4 regions of the Diaphorobacter sp. ED-3 genome follow, and region 1 is predicted to be linked to each of the others. Evidence: predicted binding sites of a transcription regulator. Region 1 holds the regulator's gene; each other region holds the start of a gene.
What was found. The regulator FNR, encoded in region 1, switches genes on or off when oxygen is low (the NO sensors DNR and NnrR bind a similar motif). The targets are predictions, from matches to a motif close to TTGATNNNNATCAA.
Positions count from the first base shown of each region.

Region 2: PCQ86_RS09430 (cation-transporting P-type ATPase) is a predicted target of FNR. The motif match lies at 2,082-2,095, and genes of this name have one in related genera.
Region 3: cyoA (ubiquinol oxidase subunit II) is a predicted target of FNR. The motif match lies at 2,666-2,679, and genes of this name have one in related genera.
Region 4: cobA (uroporphyrinogen-III C-methyltransferase) is a predicted target of FNR. The motif match lies at 2,095-2,108, and genes of this name have one in related genera.

Region 1 is NZ_CP115182.1:1,235,315-1,239,508, reverse strand. It holds gene PCQ86_RS06035 (sulfite exporter TauE/SafE family protein) at 1-103, opposite strand, end outside; gene hemN (oxygen-independent coproporphyrinogen III oxidase) at 107-1,489, opposite strand; gene fnr (fumarate/nitrate reduction transcriptional regulator Fnr) at 1,661-2,404, shown strand; gene PCQ86_RS06020 (hypothetical protein) at 2,445-2,732, opposite strand; gene PCQ86_RS06015 (FixH family protein) at 2,809-3,087, opposite strand; gene ccoG (cytochrome c oxidase accessory protein CcoG) at 3,149-4,194, opposite strand, start outside.
Region 2 is NZ_CP115182.1:1,903,855-1,908,048, reverse strand. It holds gene PCQ86_RS09440 (O-acetylhomoserine aminocarboxypropyltransferase) at 1-1,102, shown strand, start outside; gene PCQ86_RS09435 (alpha/beta fold hydrolase) at 1,102-1,923, shown strand; gene PCQ86_RS09430 (cation-transporting P-type ATPase) at 2,268-4,194, shown strand, end outside.
Region 3 is NZ_CP115182.1:2,722,088-2,726,281, reverse strand. It holds gene cyoB (cytochrome o ubiquinol oxidase subunit I) at 1-1,429, opposite strand, end outside; gene cyoA (ubiquinol oxidase subunit II) at 1,491-2,540, opposite strand; gene PCQ86_RS13275 (MFS transporter) at 2,852-4,183, shown strand.
Region 4 is NZ_CP115182.1:2,114,285-2,118,478, forward strand. It holds gene PCQ86_RS10385 (c-type cytochrome) at 1-218, opposite strand, end outside; gene PCQ86_RS10390 (nitrite reductase) at 238-1,962, opposite strand; gene cobA (uroporphyrinogen-III C-methyltransferase) at 2,173-2,997, shown strand; gene rng (ribonuclease G) at 3,074-4,194, shown strand, end outside.

The DNA of each region.
Region 1 (4,194 bases):
CCAGCCCCGTAAGCGCCGCGCAGGGAACAGAACACATCGCCAAACAGTGAGCCCCTCCCATCAGCCCCATCAGGAAGGCCGTCGTGGCCAGCGCCCACAGCATGGATCAAATAATCCGGGAAAAGCGAGCGCGGTTACGGTCAGCCTGCAGATACTTGTCGAACACCATGGCCACGCCGCGCACGAAATACCATCCCATGGGCGTGACTTCAACGCCCTCATCACTGATTTTCACCAAGCCCTGAGCCGCCATTTCTTGCAGTTGCTGTAATTCCGCATCGAAATAACTGCGGAAATCAATCAGCCAGGACTGTTCCAACGGCTCAAACAGTAATTCACCTTGGCACATCAACGCCATGATGACTGCGCGACGCACCAAGTCGTCCTTGGTCAACGCCAGCCCGCGCACCACAGGCAAATGCCCCTGGTTAATGCAGTCGTAATACTCGTCCAGCGTTTTCACATTTTGACTGTAAGTAGCGCCCACGCGCCCGATGGCAGAAACGCCCAGACCAATCAGGTCGCAATCGGGCTGCGTGCTATAGCCTTGGAAATTGCGGTGCAGCCTGCCTTGCCGCTTGGCCACCGCCAGCGCATCGTCTGGCAGAGCGAAATGGTCCATGCCCACGTAGACGTAGCCGGCTTCCTGGAACACATCAAGTGACCGGGCCAACATGGACACCTTGGCCGAAGCCATGGGCAACTCGGCCGTGATGATGCGTCGCTGCGACTTGAAGCGTTCTGGCAAGTGAGCGTACGCATACAGCGCGATCCGGTCTGGCCGCAACTCGGCTACCTGCTCCAAGGTGCGATCAAACGACTCCGGTGTCTGGCGCGGCAGCCCGTAGATCAAATCCACGTTCACCGATTCAAACCCGAGCTTCCGAGCCGCATCGACCAACGCGAACACCTTTTCGGCAGGCTGAATGCGGTGCACGGCCTTTTGTACTTCAGGGTCGAAATCCTGCACGCCAAAGCTCAGGCGATTGAAACCCAGCTCCGCCAACAATCCCAGCCGCGCTTCATCCACGGTCCGGGGGTCCACTTCTATGGAGTACTCCCCCCCAGGAACAAGGACGAAACTGCGCCTCAGCATGCCCATCAGTTCGCGCAAACCGTCATCCGTCAGGAAAGTAGGCGTGCCTCCGCCGAAATGCAGCTGGCTCACATGCTGACCCACACCGCAGTGCGCCGTATGCAGGTCGATTTCACGGCTGAGGTAACGCAAGTAGACCTCTGCCCGCTCCGGATGCCGGGTAATGATTTTGTTACACGCGCAGTAATAGCACAGCGATTCACAAAACGGGATGTGGACATAAAGCGACAACGGCATCGCCTTGGCTACCGACCCCACGCGACGCTGCTGCAGCGCAAGGATGTATTCCCGCTCGCCAAAGGCCTCGACAAAACGATCAGCAGTCGGATAAGAGGTGTAGCGCGGCCCTGGGACGTCAAAGCGACGCAGGAGCTCTGTTGTAACAACGGTCATGACGGGATTCCTTGCACTTTCATATCACTGTGCCGTAGAGTCCCCCATGAGTCCTTGACGTTGATCAAGCGCCCATGAGGTCCTTGTGGCGACAATTTGACTTCGGCTCAAAGTCGTCCGGCGGCCTACGGCATTCCATGTCTCCCAGCCGTTCAGAGGTAAGCTCAAGCCATGAACAGGGTTCCCATGCATACGAATCTCCAGACCATCAAAGTTGCCTGCTCAAACTGCAATCTGCGTGAGCTGTGCATGCCCGTGGGTCTGGACGACCAGCAACTCAAGCGCATCGATGACATTGTTGCTGTACGACGCAAGATCAAGCGTGGCGGCACGCTTTTCCGGAACGGTGAACCCTTCACATCCCTTTTTGCCATCCGCACCGGATTCTTCAAGACCTGTGTCGCCACCGAAGACGGTCGCGATCAAGTGACGGGTTTTCAAATGGCTGGCGAGATCATCGGCCTGGATGGCATCGTGAGTGACCGCCACACCTGCGATGCGGTAGCGCTTGAAGACGCCGAAGTATGCGTCATGCCTTTCGATCGTATTGAAGAGTTGTCGCGCGAAGTAACGGCATTACAGCACCATGTGCACAAGATCATGAGCCGCGAGATTGTTCGCGAGCATGGGGTCATGCTGTTGCTGGGGAGTATGCGTGCCGAGGAACGCCTTGCCGCATTCCTGTTGAATCTCGTACAACGCTTGCATGCCCGGGGTTTCTCACAATCCGAATTGGTGCTGCGCATGACACGCGAAGAGATCGGCAGCTACCTGGGATTGAAACTGGAAACCGTCAGCCGCACGTTTTCCAAGTTCGTGGAAGAAGGTATTGTGGAAGTAAAACAGCGCCATGTGCGCATCGTCGATACCGATGCGCTGAAGCGCATTGTCAACAGCCAGCAAGCCTGCCATTAAGCCTGGGTTTTTGCTGATTCATAACTGATCGGCGGAAAGATCAGGAAACGTATTTGGCGCAATCAGCCGGCCGCGCCCCTTTGGGCACGGGGCAGCGATTCAACTCAAAGGGCGAGAGTGACAACAGCGTCGTCAATGCGCTGGAAGCCATGAGTACGAACCAGAACGTGAAGAAGGCGATGGTATACACACCTTCGCGCGAGAGATGCAGGGGTTGATCAAACCACTGCAGCGCTTCTGGATCCACGAAGGCGAACACCACCATTTCCATGACGCCCGCCATCAAAAAGGCCGGCCACGCGATCCACATCAATCGTTGCATCCACATTCGCCCATCTCCTAGCAGGTGTAGTTGACAGCCTAGCATCTGTTCTCCGGCATGCAAAGAGGACTCGCCCTGCCGGTCAACGCGGTTGGTCCTCCAGCGGAGTAGCTGCATGGTTGCGCCCCTTCATGGCAGGCGTCATGTCGCCTCCTGACTCCTTCAGGGTCTCGTTGATGTTCAACCCCCGTTGGTAATAGTCTTCCGCGATGACGGGGTCGGGTTGGCTCACGGCCAGCCAGAGGGTCACGAAGCCCGCAATGATGACAATCACCGGCCCCGCGATGACAAGCCAGACATGGCCAAACGTCCACCAAGGCTTTCCTGCGTCTTCCAGATTCATGGGGAAATTACTCGGCATTTATACCAACTCCTCGCTCATTTATGAGCACAGCTTGTTCATTTGCATTCCACGACCGCCTTCAGCGGGGTACAAGGAACACGGATTTCTCTGCCACTTGGGCTTTATCACCCTGCGCTTGAATATCGAAATACACCGTATGCGATCCAGGAGATGCTGAGCCATACGGAATTTGAAGACGGACAACCACCCATCGGGATTCCGCCGGTCCAATGTCAATTACGGTCTCGGACGCCACTTCCAGCCCTTCCATACCGTGGGCGCTGATGGTGTAGCGCTGCGCCCCCTCCGTGGCGTTCATGATCTGCAGCCGGTAGATATTTTCCAGCTTGCCTCCCGCCACGATGCGCGAGAGCGCAGCGCGGTCGCGCACGATGTCCACCTTCAACGGCGTGCGTACCACCAAGCTGGCCAGCATGCCAATGCACAACACCACCAGCACCGCTGAATAGAACAACACACGGGGTCGCAGCACGCGTTTGAGCATTTGCGATTGGGTCCAGTGGTTCTTGACGCCGTTCTGCGTCGAGAAGCGAATCAGCCCGCGCGGATACTTCATCTTATCCATCACGGTATTGCAAGCGTCCACGCAGAGACCGCAACCAATGCATTCGTATTGCAGTCCGTTGCGAATATCGATACCCGTTGGGCAGACCTGGACACACAGCGTGCAATCGATGCAGTCACCCAGTCCCGCAGCTTTGTGATCTACGGTCTTGTTACGGGGCCCGCGAGGCTCGCCGCGCTCGGGATCGTAAGAGACGACCAGCGTGTCCCTGTCGAACATTGCGCTTTGGAAACGCGCATAAGGGCACATGTATTTGCACACCTGCTCGCGCAGGAATCCTGCGTTGCCGTACGTGGCCAACCCATAGAAGATCACCCAGAATATCTGCCACCCTCCTTGCAGGGCCAGCAACTCTTCCCCCAGCTCGCGAATCGGAACGAAATAGCCCACGAAGGTGAAGCCGGTCCAGAACGCGACCGCAATCCAAATGGCTTGCTTGACAGTTTTTTTCCAGATCTTCTCAAATGTCCACGGACCATTGTCCAGGCGCATACGGGCACTGCGGTCGCCTTCGACTTTGTGCTCGATCCACATGAACA
Region 2 (4,194 bases), 670 kb from region 1:
GCGCGTGGCAGCGCTGGAGGGCGGCGTGGGGGCGATTGCCGTGGCCAGCGGGCAGGCCGCGCTGCACCTGGCGATTGCCACATTGATGGGCGCAGGCAGCCACATCGTGGCCAGCACGGCGCTGTATGGCGGCAGCCAGAACCTGCTGCACTACACGCTGCGCCGCTTCGGCATTGACACCACCTTCGTGAAGCCCGGCGACATCGACGGCTGGCGCGCCGCCATCCGCCCCAACACCAAGCTGTTCTTTGGCGAAACCGTAGGCAACCCCGGGCTGGAGGTGTTGGACATCCCCACGGTCGCGGACATTGCGCATGAAGCTGGCGTGCCCCTGCTGGTGGACTCCACCCTCACCTCGCCGTGGCTCATCAAGCCCTTCGAGCATGGCGCGGACCTGGTGTACCACTCGGCCACCAAGTTCCTCTCAGGCCATGGCACGGTGATCGGCGGCGTCGTGGTCGATGGCGGCAGCTTCGACTGGGAAGGCTCCGGCCGCTTCCCCGAGCTGACCCAGCCCTACGACGGCTTTCACAACATGGTGTTCACCGAGGAGAGCACCGTGGGCGCCTTCCTGCTGCGCGCTCGCCGCGAGGGCCTGCGCGACTTCGGCGCCTGCATGAGCCCGCACACCGCCTGGCTGATCCTGCAGGGCATCGAGACCCTGCCGCTGCGCATGGAACGCCACATGCGCAATACCGAGAAGGTGGTGCAGTTCCTGGCCAGCCACCCGTTCGTCGAGCGCGTGGGCCACCCGCTGCTCGAGTCCCACCCCAGCCACCAGCTCGCGCAGCGCCTGCTGCCGCGCGGCGCGGGCTCGGTGTTCAGCTTCGACCTCAAGGGCAACCGCGAGCAGGGCAAGACGTTCATCGAGACGCTCAAGCTCTTCAGCCACCTGGCCAATGTGGGTGACTGCCGCAGCCTGGTGATCCACCCCGCCTCCACCACGCACTTCCGCATGAGCGACGAAGCGCTCGCCGCGGGCGGCATCAGCCAGGGCACGATCCGCCTGTCGATCGGGCTGGAAGATGCCGACGACCTGATCGACGACCTCAAGCGGGCGCTCAAGGCTGCGGAGAAGCAAGCGCGAAAGGCAGGTGCGTGATGTACGTGCAAGTCAACGGCGCACAGACCTACTGCTACACCGGCGGCAAGCCCTTCGATGCCGCCAAGCCCACCGTGGTGTTCATCCACGGCGTACTCAATGACCACAGCGTCTGGGCGCTGCAAAGCCGCTACATGGCCAACCATGGCTGGAACGTGCTGGCCGTCGACCTGCCCGGCCACAGCAAAAGCGCGGGCGATGCCCCTGCGAGCGTGGAGCAGGCGGCCGACTTCGTGGGCGCCCTGCTCGACGCACTGTCCATCCAGCACGCCGCGCTGGTGGGCCATAGCTGGGGCTCGTTGATCGCGCTGGAGGCCGCCGCACGCCTGGGCGGGCGCGTGAGCCATCTGGTGCTGGTGGGTACGGCCTATCCGATGAAGGTGTCGCCCGCGCTCATCGAGGCATCGCAGACCGACCCCGAGCAGGCGCTGCGCATGGTCAACGTGTTCTCGCGCAGCACCCTCGCGCCCCCCTCAGGCGCGGGCTTCTGGGTGTACGGCGCGGGCATGGCGCTGGGCCGCAAGGTGCTGCGCAGCAACCCGCAGGTCAATGTGTTCCACCGCGGCTTCGTCGCCTGCGACAGCTACTCCCATGGCGAGCAGGCCATCGCAGCGGTGCAGTGCCCCGTGCTGTTCGCCTTGGGCACGCAAGACCAAATGACCACGCCCAAGGCCGCGCAGGGGTTGATCCAGGCCGCGCGATCCGCGGGCAAGGACGTGCAGATCGTCCATCTGCCGGTGGGCCACCACCAGATGACCGAAGCACCGGACGCAACGCTGTTCGCCATCCGCGACTTCTTGGCAAGACGCATCCCCGCCTGAAATCGTTGCACTGCAGGGCCGGCGGTGCAGGGCATCCCCTGCAGCGCTCCCCTGCCCAATGGATGACGGGCGCCGCCGCCTCGGCAGAGGGATATGACTTCCCCTGCCACATGCGAAACACTGGCCCCTGCTTGCCCGCGGCGACCATTTACGGCCACGTGATGCATATCAAAAACAGCATCAAATGCCCAACCAGCAAGCGCAGTCAGCTATTGTTTATATAGCAAAAGAAGGCCAATAGCGGCCACTTTCCCCGGCCTGGCACTGGGGCATTGGCACGGTCCACGCCTGCGGACCTAGACTGGGTTCACTCGACCAGTCGCGTCGTCCGGCGTCCGCCCTGCATGCACCTGCCTCCATCCACCGATGCCCGCGACACCCCGTGGCATGCGCTTTCCGCTGGCGAAGCGCTGCAACGGCTGCAAACCGACGACCGCCACGGCCTGGCGCATGCCGAGGTGGCGCGGCGCCTGGCACGCTTCGGCCCCAACCGCCTGCCCGCGCCGCCGCGCCGACCGGCCTGGCTGCGCCTGCTGCAGCAATTTCACAACGTGCTGATCTACGTGATGCTCGCTGCCGCGACGGTCACCGCGGCACTGGCGCACTGGATCGACACCGGGGTGCTATTGGGGGCCGTGATCGTCAACGCGATCATCGGTTTCTTGCAGGAGGGCAAGGCCGAGTCGGCGCTGGACGCGATACGCCACATGCTCTCGCACCAGGCCACGGTGCTGCGCGGGGGGGAGCGCCAACTGGTGGACGCCGACCAGCTCGTGCCGGGCGACATCGTCATCCTCGCGTCCGGCGACAAGGTGCCCGCGGACCTGCGCATCCTCACGGCCCGCAGCCTGCGCGCCGACGAGGCCGTGCTGACGGGCGAGTCCGTGCCCTGCGACAAGGACGAAGCCGCCGTGGCAGCCGACGCCGCTTTGGGCGACCGCCGCAGCATGCTCTACTCCGGCACGCTGGTGGCCGCGGGCACCGCTTTGGGCACCGTGGTGGCCACGGGCACGAACAGTGAACTGGGGCGCATCAGCACGCTATTGGCCCAGGTGCAGGCGAGCACCACGCCGCTGCTGCGGCAGATCGCGCAGTTCAGCCGCTGGCTGGCGCTGGCCATCGGGCTGTTCGTGCTCGCCACGTTCGCCATCGGGGTGCTCTGGCGCGCTCAGGCACCCGCGGACATGTTCATGATGGCCGTGGCGCTGGCGGCCTCGGCCATCCCCGAGGGGCTGCCCGCCATCATGACCATCACCCTGGCCATGGGCGTGCGGCGCATGGCGCAGCACAACGCCATCATCCGCCACCTGCCGGCAGTGGAAACGCTGGGAGCCGTCACGGTGATTTGCTCCGACAAGACCGGCACCCTCACTTGCAACGAGATGACCGTGCAGCGCGTGGTGACCGCCGACCATGTCATAGAGGTGACCGGCAGCGGCTATGCGCCGCAGGGGGGCTTCCTCATCGGGGGCGTGCCCATCACTGCGCAAGAACACCCTGCCCTGCAGTCCGTGGCCCAGGTGGCGCTGCTGTGCAACGACGCCACGCTGCACGACGGACCCCAGGGCTGGAGCCTGACGGGCGACCCGACGGAGGGCGCGCTCGTCACCCTGGCGCTCAAGGCGGGGCTGGACGCCACGGCGCTGCATGCGCGCCAGCCGCGCATCGACGCCATACCGTTCGAGTCCGAGCACCGCTTCATGGCCACACTGCACCACGACCACGCGGGGCATGCGGTGATCCTGGTGAAAGGAGCGCCCGAGCGTGTGCTGGACATGTGCAACGCACAGCGCCAGTGGCCCGCCGATGGCGCGGGCACCGATGCCCCGCTGCAGCACGACTACTGGCGCCGCGCGGCCAACGACTGCGCGGCGCGGGCGCTGCGCGTGCTGGCGATCGCCATCAAGCGCGTGCCGGCGCAGCGGCACGCGCTGCAGTTCGCCGACATGGAGGGCGGCTTCACGCTGCTCGGACTGCTGGGCAGCATGGACCCGCCGCGCCCCGAGGCCGTGGCCGCCGTGGCCGAATGCCAGGCCGCGGGCGTACGCGTGAAGATGATCACCGGCGACCACGGCGAAACCGCACGTGCGATTGGCGCGCAGCTGGGCATCGGCCTGGGCCGCCCCGCCCTCACGGGCGCCGAGATCGAGCTGCTGGACGACGCCGCCTTGCGTGACGTGGTGGCCAGCGTGGACGTGTTCGCCCGTGCCAGTCCCGAACACAAGCTGCGCCTGGTGCAAGCCCTGCAGTCCCGCGGTGAAGTCGTGGCCA
Region 3 (4,194 bases), 1.5 Mb from region 1:
TGACCCAGAAGCCAGTCAGCCAGAACCAGAACGATGCCTTGCCCCAGGACTCGATCAGGCGGAAACCGAAGGCCTTGGGGAACCAGAAGTTGATGGCAGCGAACACGGCGAACACCACGCCGCCGATGATCACGTTGTGAAAGTGCGCGACCAGGAACAGGCTGTTGTGCAGCACGAAGTCGGCCGGGGGCACGGCCAGCAGCACGCCAGTCATGCCGCCGATGGCGAAGGTGCACATGAAGCCCACCGTCCACAGCATGGGCACGCTGAAGCGGATGCGGCCCTTGTACATGGTGAACAGCCAGTTGAAGATCTTGGCGCCCGTCGGGATCGAGATGATCATCGTCGTGATGCCGAAGAAAGTGTTCACCGTGGCGCCCGAGCCCATGGTGAAGAAGTGGTGCAGCCACACCAGGTACGACAGGATGGTGATACACACCGTGGCGTACACCATGGAGGTGTAGCCGAACAGGCGCTTGCGCGAGAACGTGGCGACGACCTCGGAGAACACGCCGAAGGCCGGCAGCACCAGGATGTAGACCTCGGGGTGGCCCCAGATCCAGATCAGGTTCACGTACAGCATGGAGTTGCCCCCCAGGTCGTTCGTGAAGAAGTTGGTGCCGATATAGCGGTCCAGCGACATCAGCACCAGCGCGGCCGTCAGCACGGGGAACGAGGCGACGATCAGCGCGTTGGTGCACAGCGCGGTCCAGGTGAACACGGGCATCTTCATCAGGTTCATGCCCGGCGCGCGCATCTTGATGATGGTGACGATCAGGTTGATGCCCGACAAGGTGGTGCCCACGCCCGCAATCTGCAGGCCCCAGATGTAATAGTCCAGACCCACGCCAGGGTCCTGCGCCCCGAGGTTGGACAGCGCCAGCCAGCCGGAGGTGGAGAACTCGCCCAGGAACAGCGAGATCATCACCAGCACGGCGCCGCCGGTGGTCATCCAGAAGCTGAAGTTGTTCAGGAAGGGAAACGACACGTCGCGCGCGCCGATCTGCAGCGGCACGAGGTAGTTCATCAGGCCCGTGACGAAGGGCATGGCCACGAAGAAGATCATGATCACACCGTGGGCCGTGAAGATCTGGTCGTAGTGGTGCGGCGGCAGGTAGCCCATGCTCTCGCCCACGGCCATGGCCTGCTGCAGGCGCATCATCACCGCGTCGGCGAAGCCGCGCAGGAACATGACCAGGCCAAGGATCATGTACATGATGCCGATCTTCTTGTGGTCGATGGAGCAGATCCAGTCGCGCCACAGCGGGCCCCACAGGCGGAACTTGGTGAGGCCGGCCAGCATCACGATGCCACCCAGGACCACCGCGATGAAGGTCCACAGCACGATGGGCTCGTGCGCCATCGGGATCGAGTCCCAGGTGATGCGGCCCAACAGCCAGTGGGCTGGGGTAGTTTGTTCAGACAACATATCGAATCTCTTGGCTAATGGGCCCGGCGCCGGCTTGGCGCCCGCGTCGGGTCCGTCAAATTCACTGTTGGGTGGTGGCCTCGGGGAGGGCGGCTGCGGGCTGCAGCGCGGCCAGGATCTGTGGCGCGTTGCCTGCGGTGCATACGTCCTGCGGCAGCGTCAGACCATTGGCTTTGACGAAGGCTTCGCCGCCGAGCGCGTCGATGGCCATCATGTCGTGCATGCACATCTGCCCGTCTTCCACGCAGCGGTTGAGCACCTTGCCGTACAAGCCCGTTTCCACGGTGGAAAAGCGCTGCACGGGGTCGCGCTGGCTGGGCTTGGCCAGTTGCAGGTAGGTGGTCTTGTCCAGGGGCTTGCCTTCGGTCTTGGCCTTGTCCACCCACTGGGCGAACTCGGCATCGCTCAGGCCGTGGAACTTGAAGGTCATGCCGGAGAAGCCGGGGCCGCTGTAGTGCGAGGCAAGGCCATGGAACACGCCGGGCTTGTTGATGATGGCGTTCAGCTCGGTCTGCATGCCAGGCATGGCGTAGATCATGCCGGCCAGGTCCGGCACATAGAACGCGTTCATGGTGGATGTGGCGGTGAGCTTGAACAGGATCGGGCGGTCCACTGGCGCGGCCAGCTCGTTCACCGTGGCAATGCCCTGCTCGGGGTAGAAGAACAGCCACTTCCAGTCCATGGCCACGACCTGCACTTCCAGCGGTTTGACGTCGGCGGCCAGCGCGCGCTGGGCGTCGATGCGGTCCAGGGGGCGGTAGGGGTCCAGCTTGTGGGTAGCGATCCAGGTCAGCGCGCCCAGGGCAATGATGATCATCAGCGGCACGCTCCAGATCACCAGCTCCAGCGAGGTGGAGTGGTGCCAGTCGGGGTCGTACTCGGCGTCGGTGTTGCCCTGGCGGTACTTCCAGGCGAACAGCAGCGTCAGCAGGATCACCGGCACGATGACGATCAGCATCAGCACCGTGGCAGTCACCACCAGGTTGCCCTGCTGGGCAGCGATATCACCCGCCGGGTTCAATACAACGGCCTTGCTGCAACCAGCCAGGCTGGCTGCGGCCAAAGCCGCGGCGAGCCAGGTGGGCCCGCGGAGTTTCTTCAGTTGGAGCATTGCTAGGCGTGTCAAAAAGCGTGCACGGCCTTGCGTCGCGCGGGCGGGCGCGGCGCTAGGTGTAAACGCGAATTACTGGACGGAGACGAATGTAATACGCCTAGCGCATTTGTCGATTGGACATTTTGTCCAGGGTCAAACTTATGGCGTGATGGCAGGCCGGATGCGGCCTGCAGGCGCGACCATGGCGGCGCGGATGGCCGACTGGGCGTGAGGGTTTTCCCGCGCGGGACGTCAGTGTAAGCGTACTTGTTGACCGCGGGGCTTGCGTGTAGAACGGAGCTGTGTCTGCAAAGCCAAGGAGTACGGTCATGAGTAGCGGTTCCGTCGCATACCCCGTTTACGGCCCCGAGAGCGCGGCATCGCTGTCGCGCGCGCACACCGACGAAGACGTCACCCCGGGCGAGATCGCCGTGGGCGTGATCATAGGGCGCGCGTCGGAGTATTTCGACTTCTTCGTATTCGGGATCGCCTGCGTGCTGGTCTTCCCGTCGCTGTTGTTCCCCTTCATGTCGCGGCTGGACGGCACGCTCATGGCCTTTGCCATCTTTGCCATCGCCTTCATCGCCCGGCCGCTGGGCACCGCCATCTCCATGGCCGTGCAGCGGCGCTGGGGGCGCGGCACCAAGCTGACGCTGGCGCTGTTCCTGCTGGGCGGCTGTACGGTGAGCATGGCTTTCCTGCCCAGCTACCAGGTGGCGGGGCTGGCAGCCGCTGGGGCGCTGGCGGTGCTGCGCTTCGGCCAGGGGCTGGCGCTGGGCGGCTCCTGGGACGGGCTGCCGTCGCTGCTGGCGATGGCCGCACCGCCGGAGCGCCGGGGCTGGTATTCCATGGTGGGGCAACTGGGCGCGCCCGTGGGGTTTGCATTGGCCGCCGGGTTGTTTGCCTACCTGTACGGCAGCCTCTCCAGCGAAGAATTCCTGGCCTGGGGCTGGCGCTACCCGTTCTGCGTGGCCTTTGCGATCAACGTGGTGGCGCTGTTTGCGCGGCTGCGCCTGGTGGTGGGGCAGTCCTATGCCGAATTGCTGCAAGAGAAGGAACTGGAGCCCGTGGGCGTGGCCCGCGTGATGCGCGAAGAGGGGAGCAATGTGGTGCTGGGCGCCTTTGCGGCACTGGCCAGCTTCGCACTCTTTCACGTGGTGACGGTGTTCCCGCTGTCGTGGTTCGCCCTGTTCTCCGACCGCTCCATGGCCGAGGTGCTGTGCGTGCAGATCGCCGGCGCATTCCTGGCCATCGGCGCGGTGGTGGTGTCGGGGCGGTTGGCCGACCGCATGGGCCGGCGCAACCTGCTGGGCTCCATGGCCGTGCTGATTGGCCTGTTCAGCCTGGCCACGCCCTGGCTGCTGGACGGTGGCGCGGTGGGCGGCACGGTGTTCCTGCTGCTGGGCTTCGTGCTGCTGGGCCTGTCGTACGGCCAGGCATCGGGCACCGTGACGGCCAACTTCTCCACCCAGCACCGCTACACCGGGGCGGCACTGTCGTCCGACCTGGCCTGGCTGATCGGCGCGGCCTTCGCGCCGTTGGTGGCCTTGGGGCTGTCGGCACGTTTCGGGCTGGGGGCGGTGACGCTGTATCTGCTGTCGGGCGTGGTCTGCACACTCGGCGCGTTGCGTATCAATCGCCTCATCGAGCAGCGCAGCTGAGTTCGACTGGC
Region 4 (4,194 bases), 880 kb from region 1:
ATGACGGCAGCCAAATACTCGGGCGGCTTGCCGGCCAGGGCCTCGCGGGTGAGCGCGGGACCCAGGCCGCCCGTCAGGCGCATGCCATGGCACGAACCGCAGTCCTGCCGCACCATGCGCACGAGCTGGGCGGCTCGGTCAGGGTCGGGCGTGCCCTGTGCGCCGGCCGCCGAAGCGGCCAATGCCAGGGCCAGGGACAGGAACGCGGTGCGTGACATGGCTGGCCTTCGAAGTGCGTCAATAGACGTCGTGCTGGGTGTTGTACACGTTGAAGTGGCCGGTCGGCGTGATCAGGCGCGGGTCCTTGATCACGGACTTCAGCTTGAGCGTCTTGTCGTCCACGACGACCAGCGCACTTTGCTTGTCCTTGGCCGACCACACGGCGAACCACACTTCGTCACCTGCCTTGTTGTACTCAGGCTGGGTCACGCGCTTGGCGCCGCCGTCATCGGGCAGACCTGCCCATTCGGCGATCGGCAGCGTGACGTAGCCCTTGTCCAGGTTGTTGATGTCAAACACCACCACGGCTTGCGAAACCTTGGGATCAGGATTCAGCGGTGCGTCGGACCACAGGTGCTTGGACTTGGGATGGGTCTTGATGAACAGCGCTCCGCCGCCCGGGCCCTTGAGCTTGGCCACTTCCTTGAAGGCGTATTGCTTGTTCTTCTGCGGGTCGGTGCCGATCAGCGAGATGGTCTCGTCGCCCAGGTGACCCGTGGCCCACACCGGACCGTACTTGGGGTGCGTGAAGTTGGCGCCGCGGCCGGGGTGGGGGATCTTGCCCACTTCGGTCAGACCGGCCAGCTTGCCGTCCTTGGCGTCGATCGCAGCAATCTTGTTGCTGTTGTTGGCAGCCACCATGAAGTAGCGCTTGGATGCATCCCAGCCACCGTCATGCAGGAAGGGAGCCGAGCCGATCTCGGTGGTCTTCAGCGCATTCAGGTTGGAGTAGTCCACCATCATCGTCTTGCCGGTTTCCTTCACGTTCACCAGGAACTCGGGCTTGTAGTGCGATGCCACGATGGAAGCCACGCGCGGCTCGGGGTGGTATTCCTGCGTGCCGACGACCATGCCGCGGGTAGACACGATCTTCAGGGGCTCCAGGGTGTTGCCGTCCATGATGGTGTACTGGGGAGGCCAGTATGCACCGGCGATCGCCAGCTTGTCCTCATAGCCCTTGAACTTGGAGGTGTCCACCGAGCGTGCTTCCAGGCCCACGCGGATTTCAGCCACGTTGTCGGGCTTTTCCATCCACAGGTCGATCATGTTGATCTTGGCATCGCGGCCGATCACGAACAGATAACGCCCCGAAGCCGACATGCGCGAGATGTGCACCGCGTAGCCGGTCTTGACGATGTTGATGATCTGCTTGGTGTCGCCGTCGATCAGCGCCACTTCGCCCGTGTCGCGCAGCGTGGTGGAGAAGATGTTGTCCAAGTTGTACTTGTTCATCTTCTTCTTGGGACGCTGGTCTGGCGGCACGATGACCTTCCAGGTGTTCTTGGCGTCGGCCAGGCTCCACTCGGGCGGTGTGGGAGGGTCCTGCTGGATGTAGCGGGCCATCAGGTCCACGGTCGCCTCGTCGAATTCGCCGGACGTCTGCCAGTTGGGCATGCCGGCAGGCGAGCCGTAGGCGATGAAGACCTTGAGGTAGTCCGTGCCCTTGGGCAGGGTCACGTCCGGTGTGAGCGGCTTGCCCGTGGCGCCCTTGCGCAGCACGCCGTGGCAGCCCGCGCAACGCTCGAAGTAAATCTGGCGTGCGCGGTCGAACTCGGCCTGCGTCATCTTGGGTGCCTTGGGGTTCGTGCTCTGGTACATGGGCACTTCCGCCAGCGGCGATCCGCCTGCCTGGTAGTTTTTCTCGGCCTCCGAGACTGGCTTGGCGTCCTGCGCCATAGCGGTGGCAGACACCAGGGTGGCGGCCGCTAATGCGACCAGCCTGGCGATCCTCTTTGCTGTCATTGTGGGTCCTCTGCGTCACGGATCAGCGCTTGGGTGGGCCCTGGCGGCTGCCAGGGCCACTCTCGCGAGGTCGCTGTCCATCCCCTCTTCATGCGAGTGGGAGTATCGTCGCAGCGGGTGTTGCCGCTGTCCTTGAACTGGTTCAAGGACGCAAACGGTGCAGCCTTTGAACAATGGAGCCACCCCATGATCCGCAAAGGAGAGGCCCATATGAGCTTCATTGAAGATGCGCGCTGGTTCACCGTGGCACCCGCAGCAGGAGAGTCCGGACAGCCCCCGAAGCCTGGACACGTGACGCTGGTGGGCGCAGGCCCGGGCGACCCTGAGTTGCTCACGCTGCGCGCCGTCAAGGCCCTGCGCGGCGCGCGCCTGGTGCTCTACGACCACCTGGTCGGCAAGGAGGTGCTGCGCTACGTGGCTGAGGATGCCGACCTGATCTACGTGGGCAAGCAGTCCTCGCACCACACGCTGCCGCAGGAATCGATCATCGACCTCATGGTGCGCCTGGCGCGCAGCGGGCGCAGCCTGGTGCGTCTGAAAGGCGGCGATGGCTTCATCTTCGGCCGTGGCGGCGAAGAGGTGCAGGCGCTGGCCGAGGCCGGTATCGCGTTCGACGTGGTGCCGGGCATCACGGCCGCGCAGGGTGCGGGCGCCTGCGCCGGCATCCCGCTCACGCACCGCGACCACTCTGCGACCCTGGTGTTTGCCACCGGCCACCTGCGCGGCGACAACGAAGTGGCGCTGGACTGGGAGGCGCTGGCGCGCCCGCGCCAAACCGTGGTGATCTACATGGGTATGGGCACGCTGCCGATCATCTGCCGCGAACTGGTGCGCCACGGCCTGCCGGACAGCACGCCCGCAGCGCTGGTGGAGCAAGCCTCGCTGCCCGGGCAGCGCTGCATCACCGGCACGCTGCAGGACCTGCCCGCGCTGGCGCAGCAGCACCGCGTGCGTCCGCCGGCGCTCATCATCGTGGGCGACGTGGTGGCGCTGCAGCCGCAACTCATGCAGGGCATGCTGGCGACGGTGGTGTGACGGGCGCCGGCCGCCGGTAGGGCGGCGGGGAGCGCTGGTTCTGAGGCATCATGGGCGCCTCATCTGGCAAAAGCCCATGCAACAAGACATCCTCATCAACTGGTCGCCGCAGGAAACGCGCGTGGCCGTGGTCGAAAACGGCGCCGTGCAGGAACTGCACGTGGAGCGCACGCTGGAGCGGGGCCTGGTCGGCAACGTGTACCTGGGCAAGGTCTCGCGCGTGCTGCCGGGCATGCAATCGGCCTTCATCGACATCGGGCTGGAGCGTGCGGCCTTTCTGCATGTGGCGGACGTGTGGCACCGCCAGGAAGGCGGCGAGGCGCCGATGTTCGCGCGCAAGAACGAACCGCCCGTGCCCATCGAGAAGCAGGTCTTCGAGGGCCAGGCGCTCATGGTGCAGGTCATCAAGGACCCCATCGGCAGCAAGGGCGCACGCCTGTCCACGCAGATCAGCATCGCCGGGCGGCTGCTGGTCTTCCTGCCGCAGGACGACCACGTGGGCGTGTCGCAGAAGATTCCCCAGGCCGAGCGCGACGCCTTGCGCACGCGGTTGCAGAAGCTGGTGGATGACCAGGCATCGGGCAACGGCGGCGGCTTCATTCTGCGCACCAATGGTGAGGACGCCAGCAACGAAGAGCTGGCCGAAGACATCGCCTACCTGCGCAAGACCTGGGCAGGCATCCGGCAGGCAGCGCTGACGCATCCGCCCACCTCACTGCTGTACCAGGACCTGAGCCTGCTGCAGCGTGTGCTGCGCGACCTGGCGGGCGAGCAAACGCAGAGCATCCGCATCGATTCGCGCGAGCAGTTTGTGGCACTGAAGGCGTTCGGCAATGAATTCATGCCTGCGGCCGCCGCCAAGCTGCAGCTGTACAAGGGCGAGCGCCCCATCTTCGATCTGTATTCCATCGACGAGGAGATCGCCCTGGCGCTGGGCCGGCGCGTGCAGCTCAAGTCGGGCGGCTACCTCATCGTGGACCAGACCGAGGCGCTGACCACCATCGACGTGAACACCGGCGGCTACGTGGGCGCGCGCAACTTCGACGACACCATCTTCAAGACCAACCTGGAGGCGGCGGGCGCCATCGCGCGGCAACTGCGCCTGCGCAACCTGGGCGGCATCGTCATTGCCGACTTCATCGACATGCTGCGCGAGGACCACCAGGCCGCGGTGTTGGCGGAGTTCCGCAAGCAGCT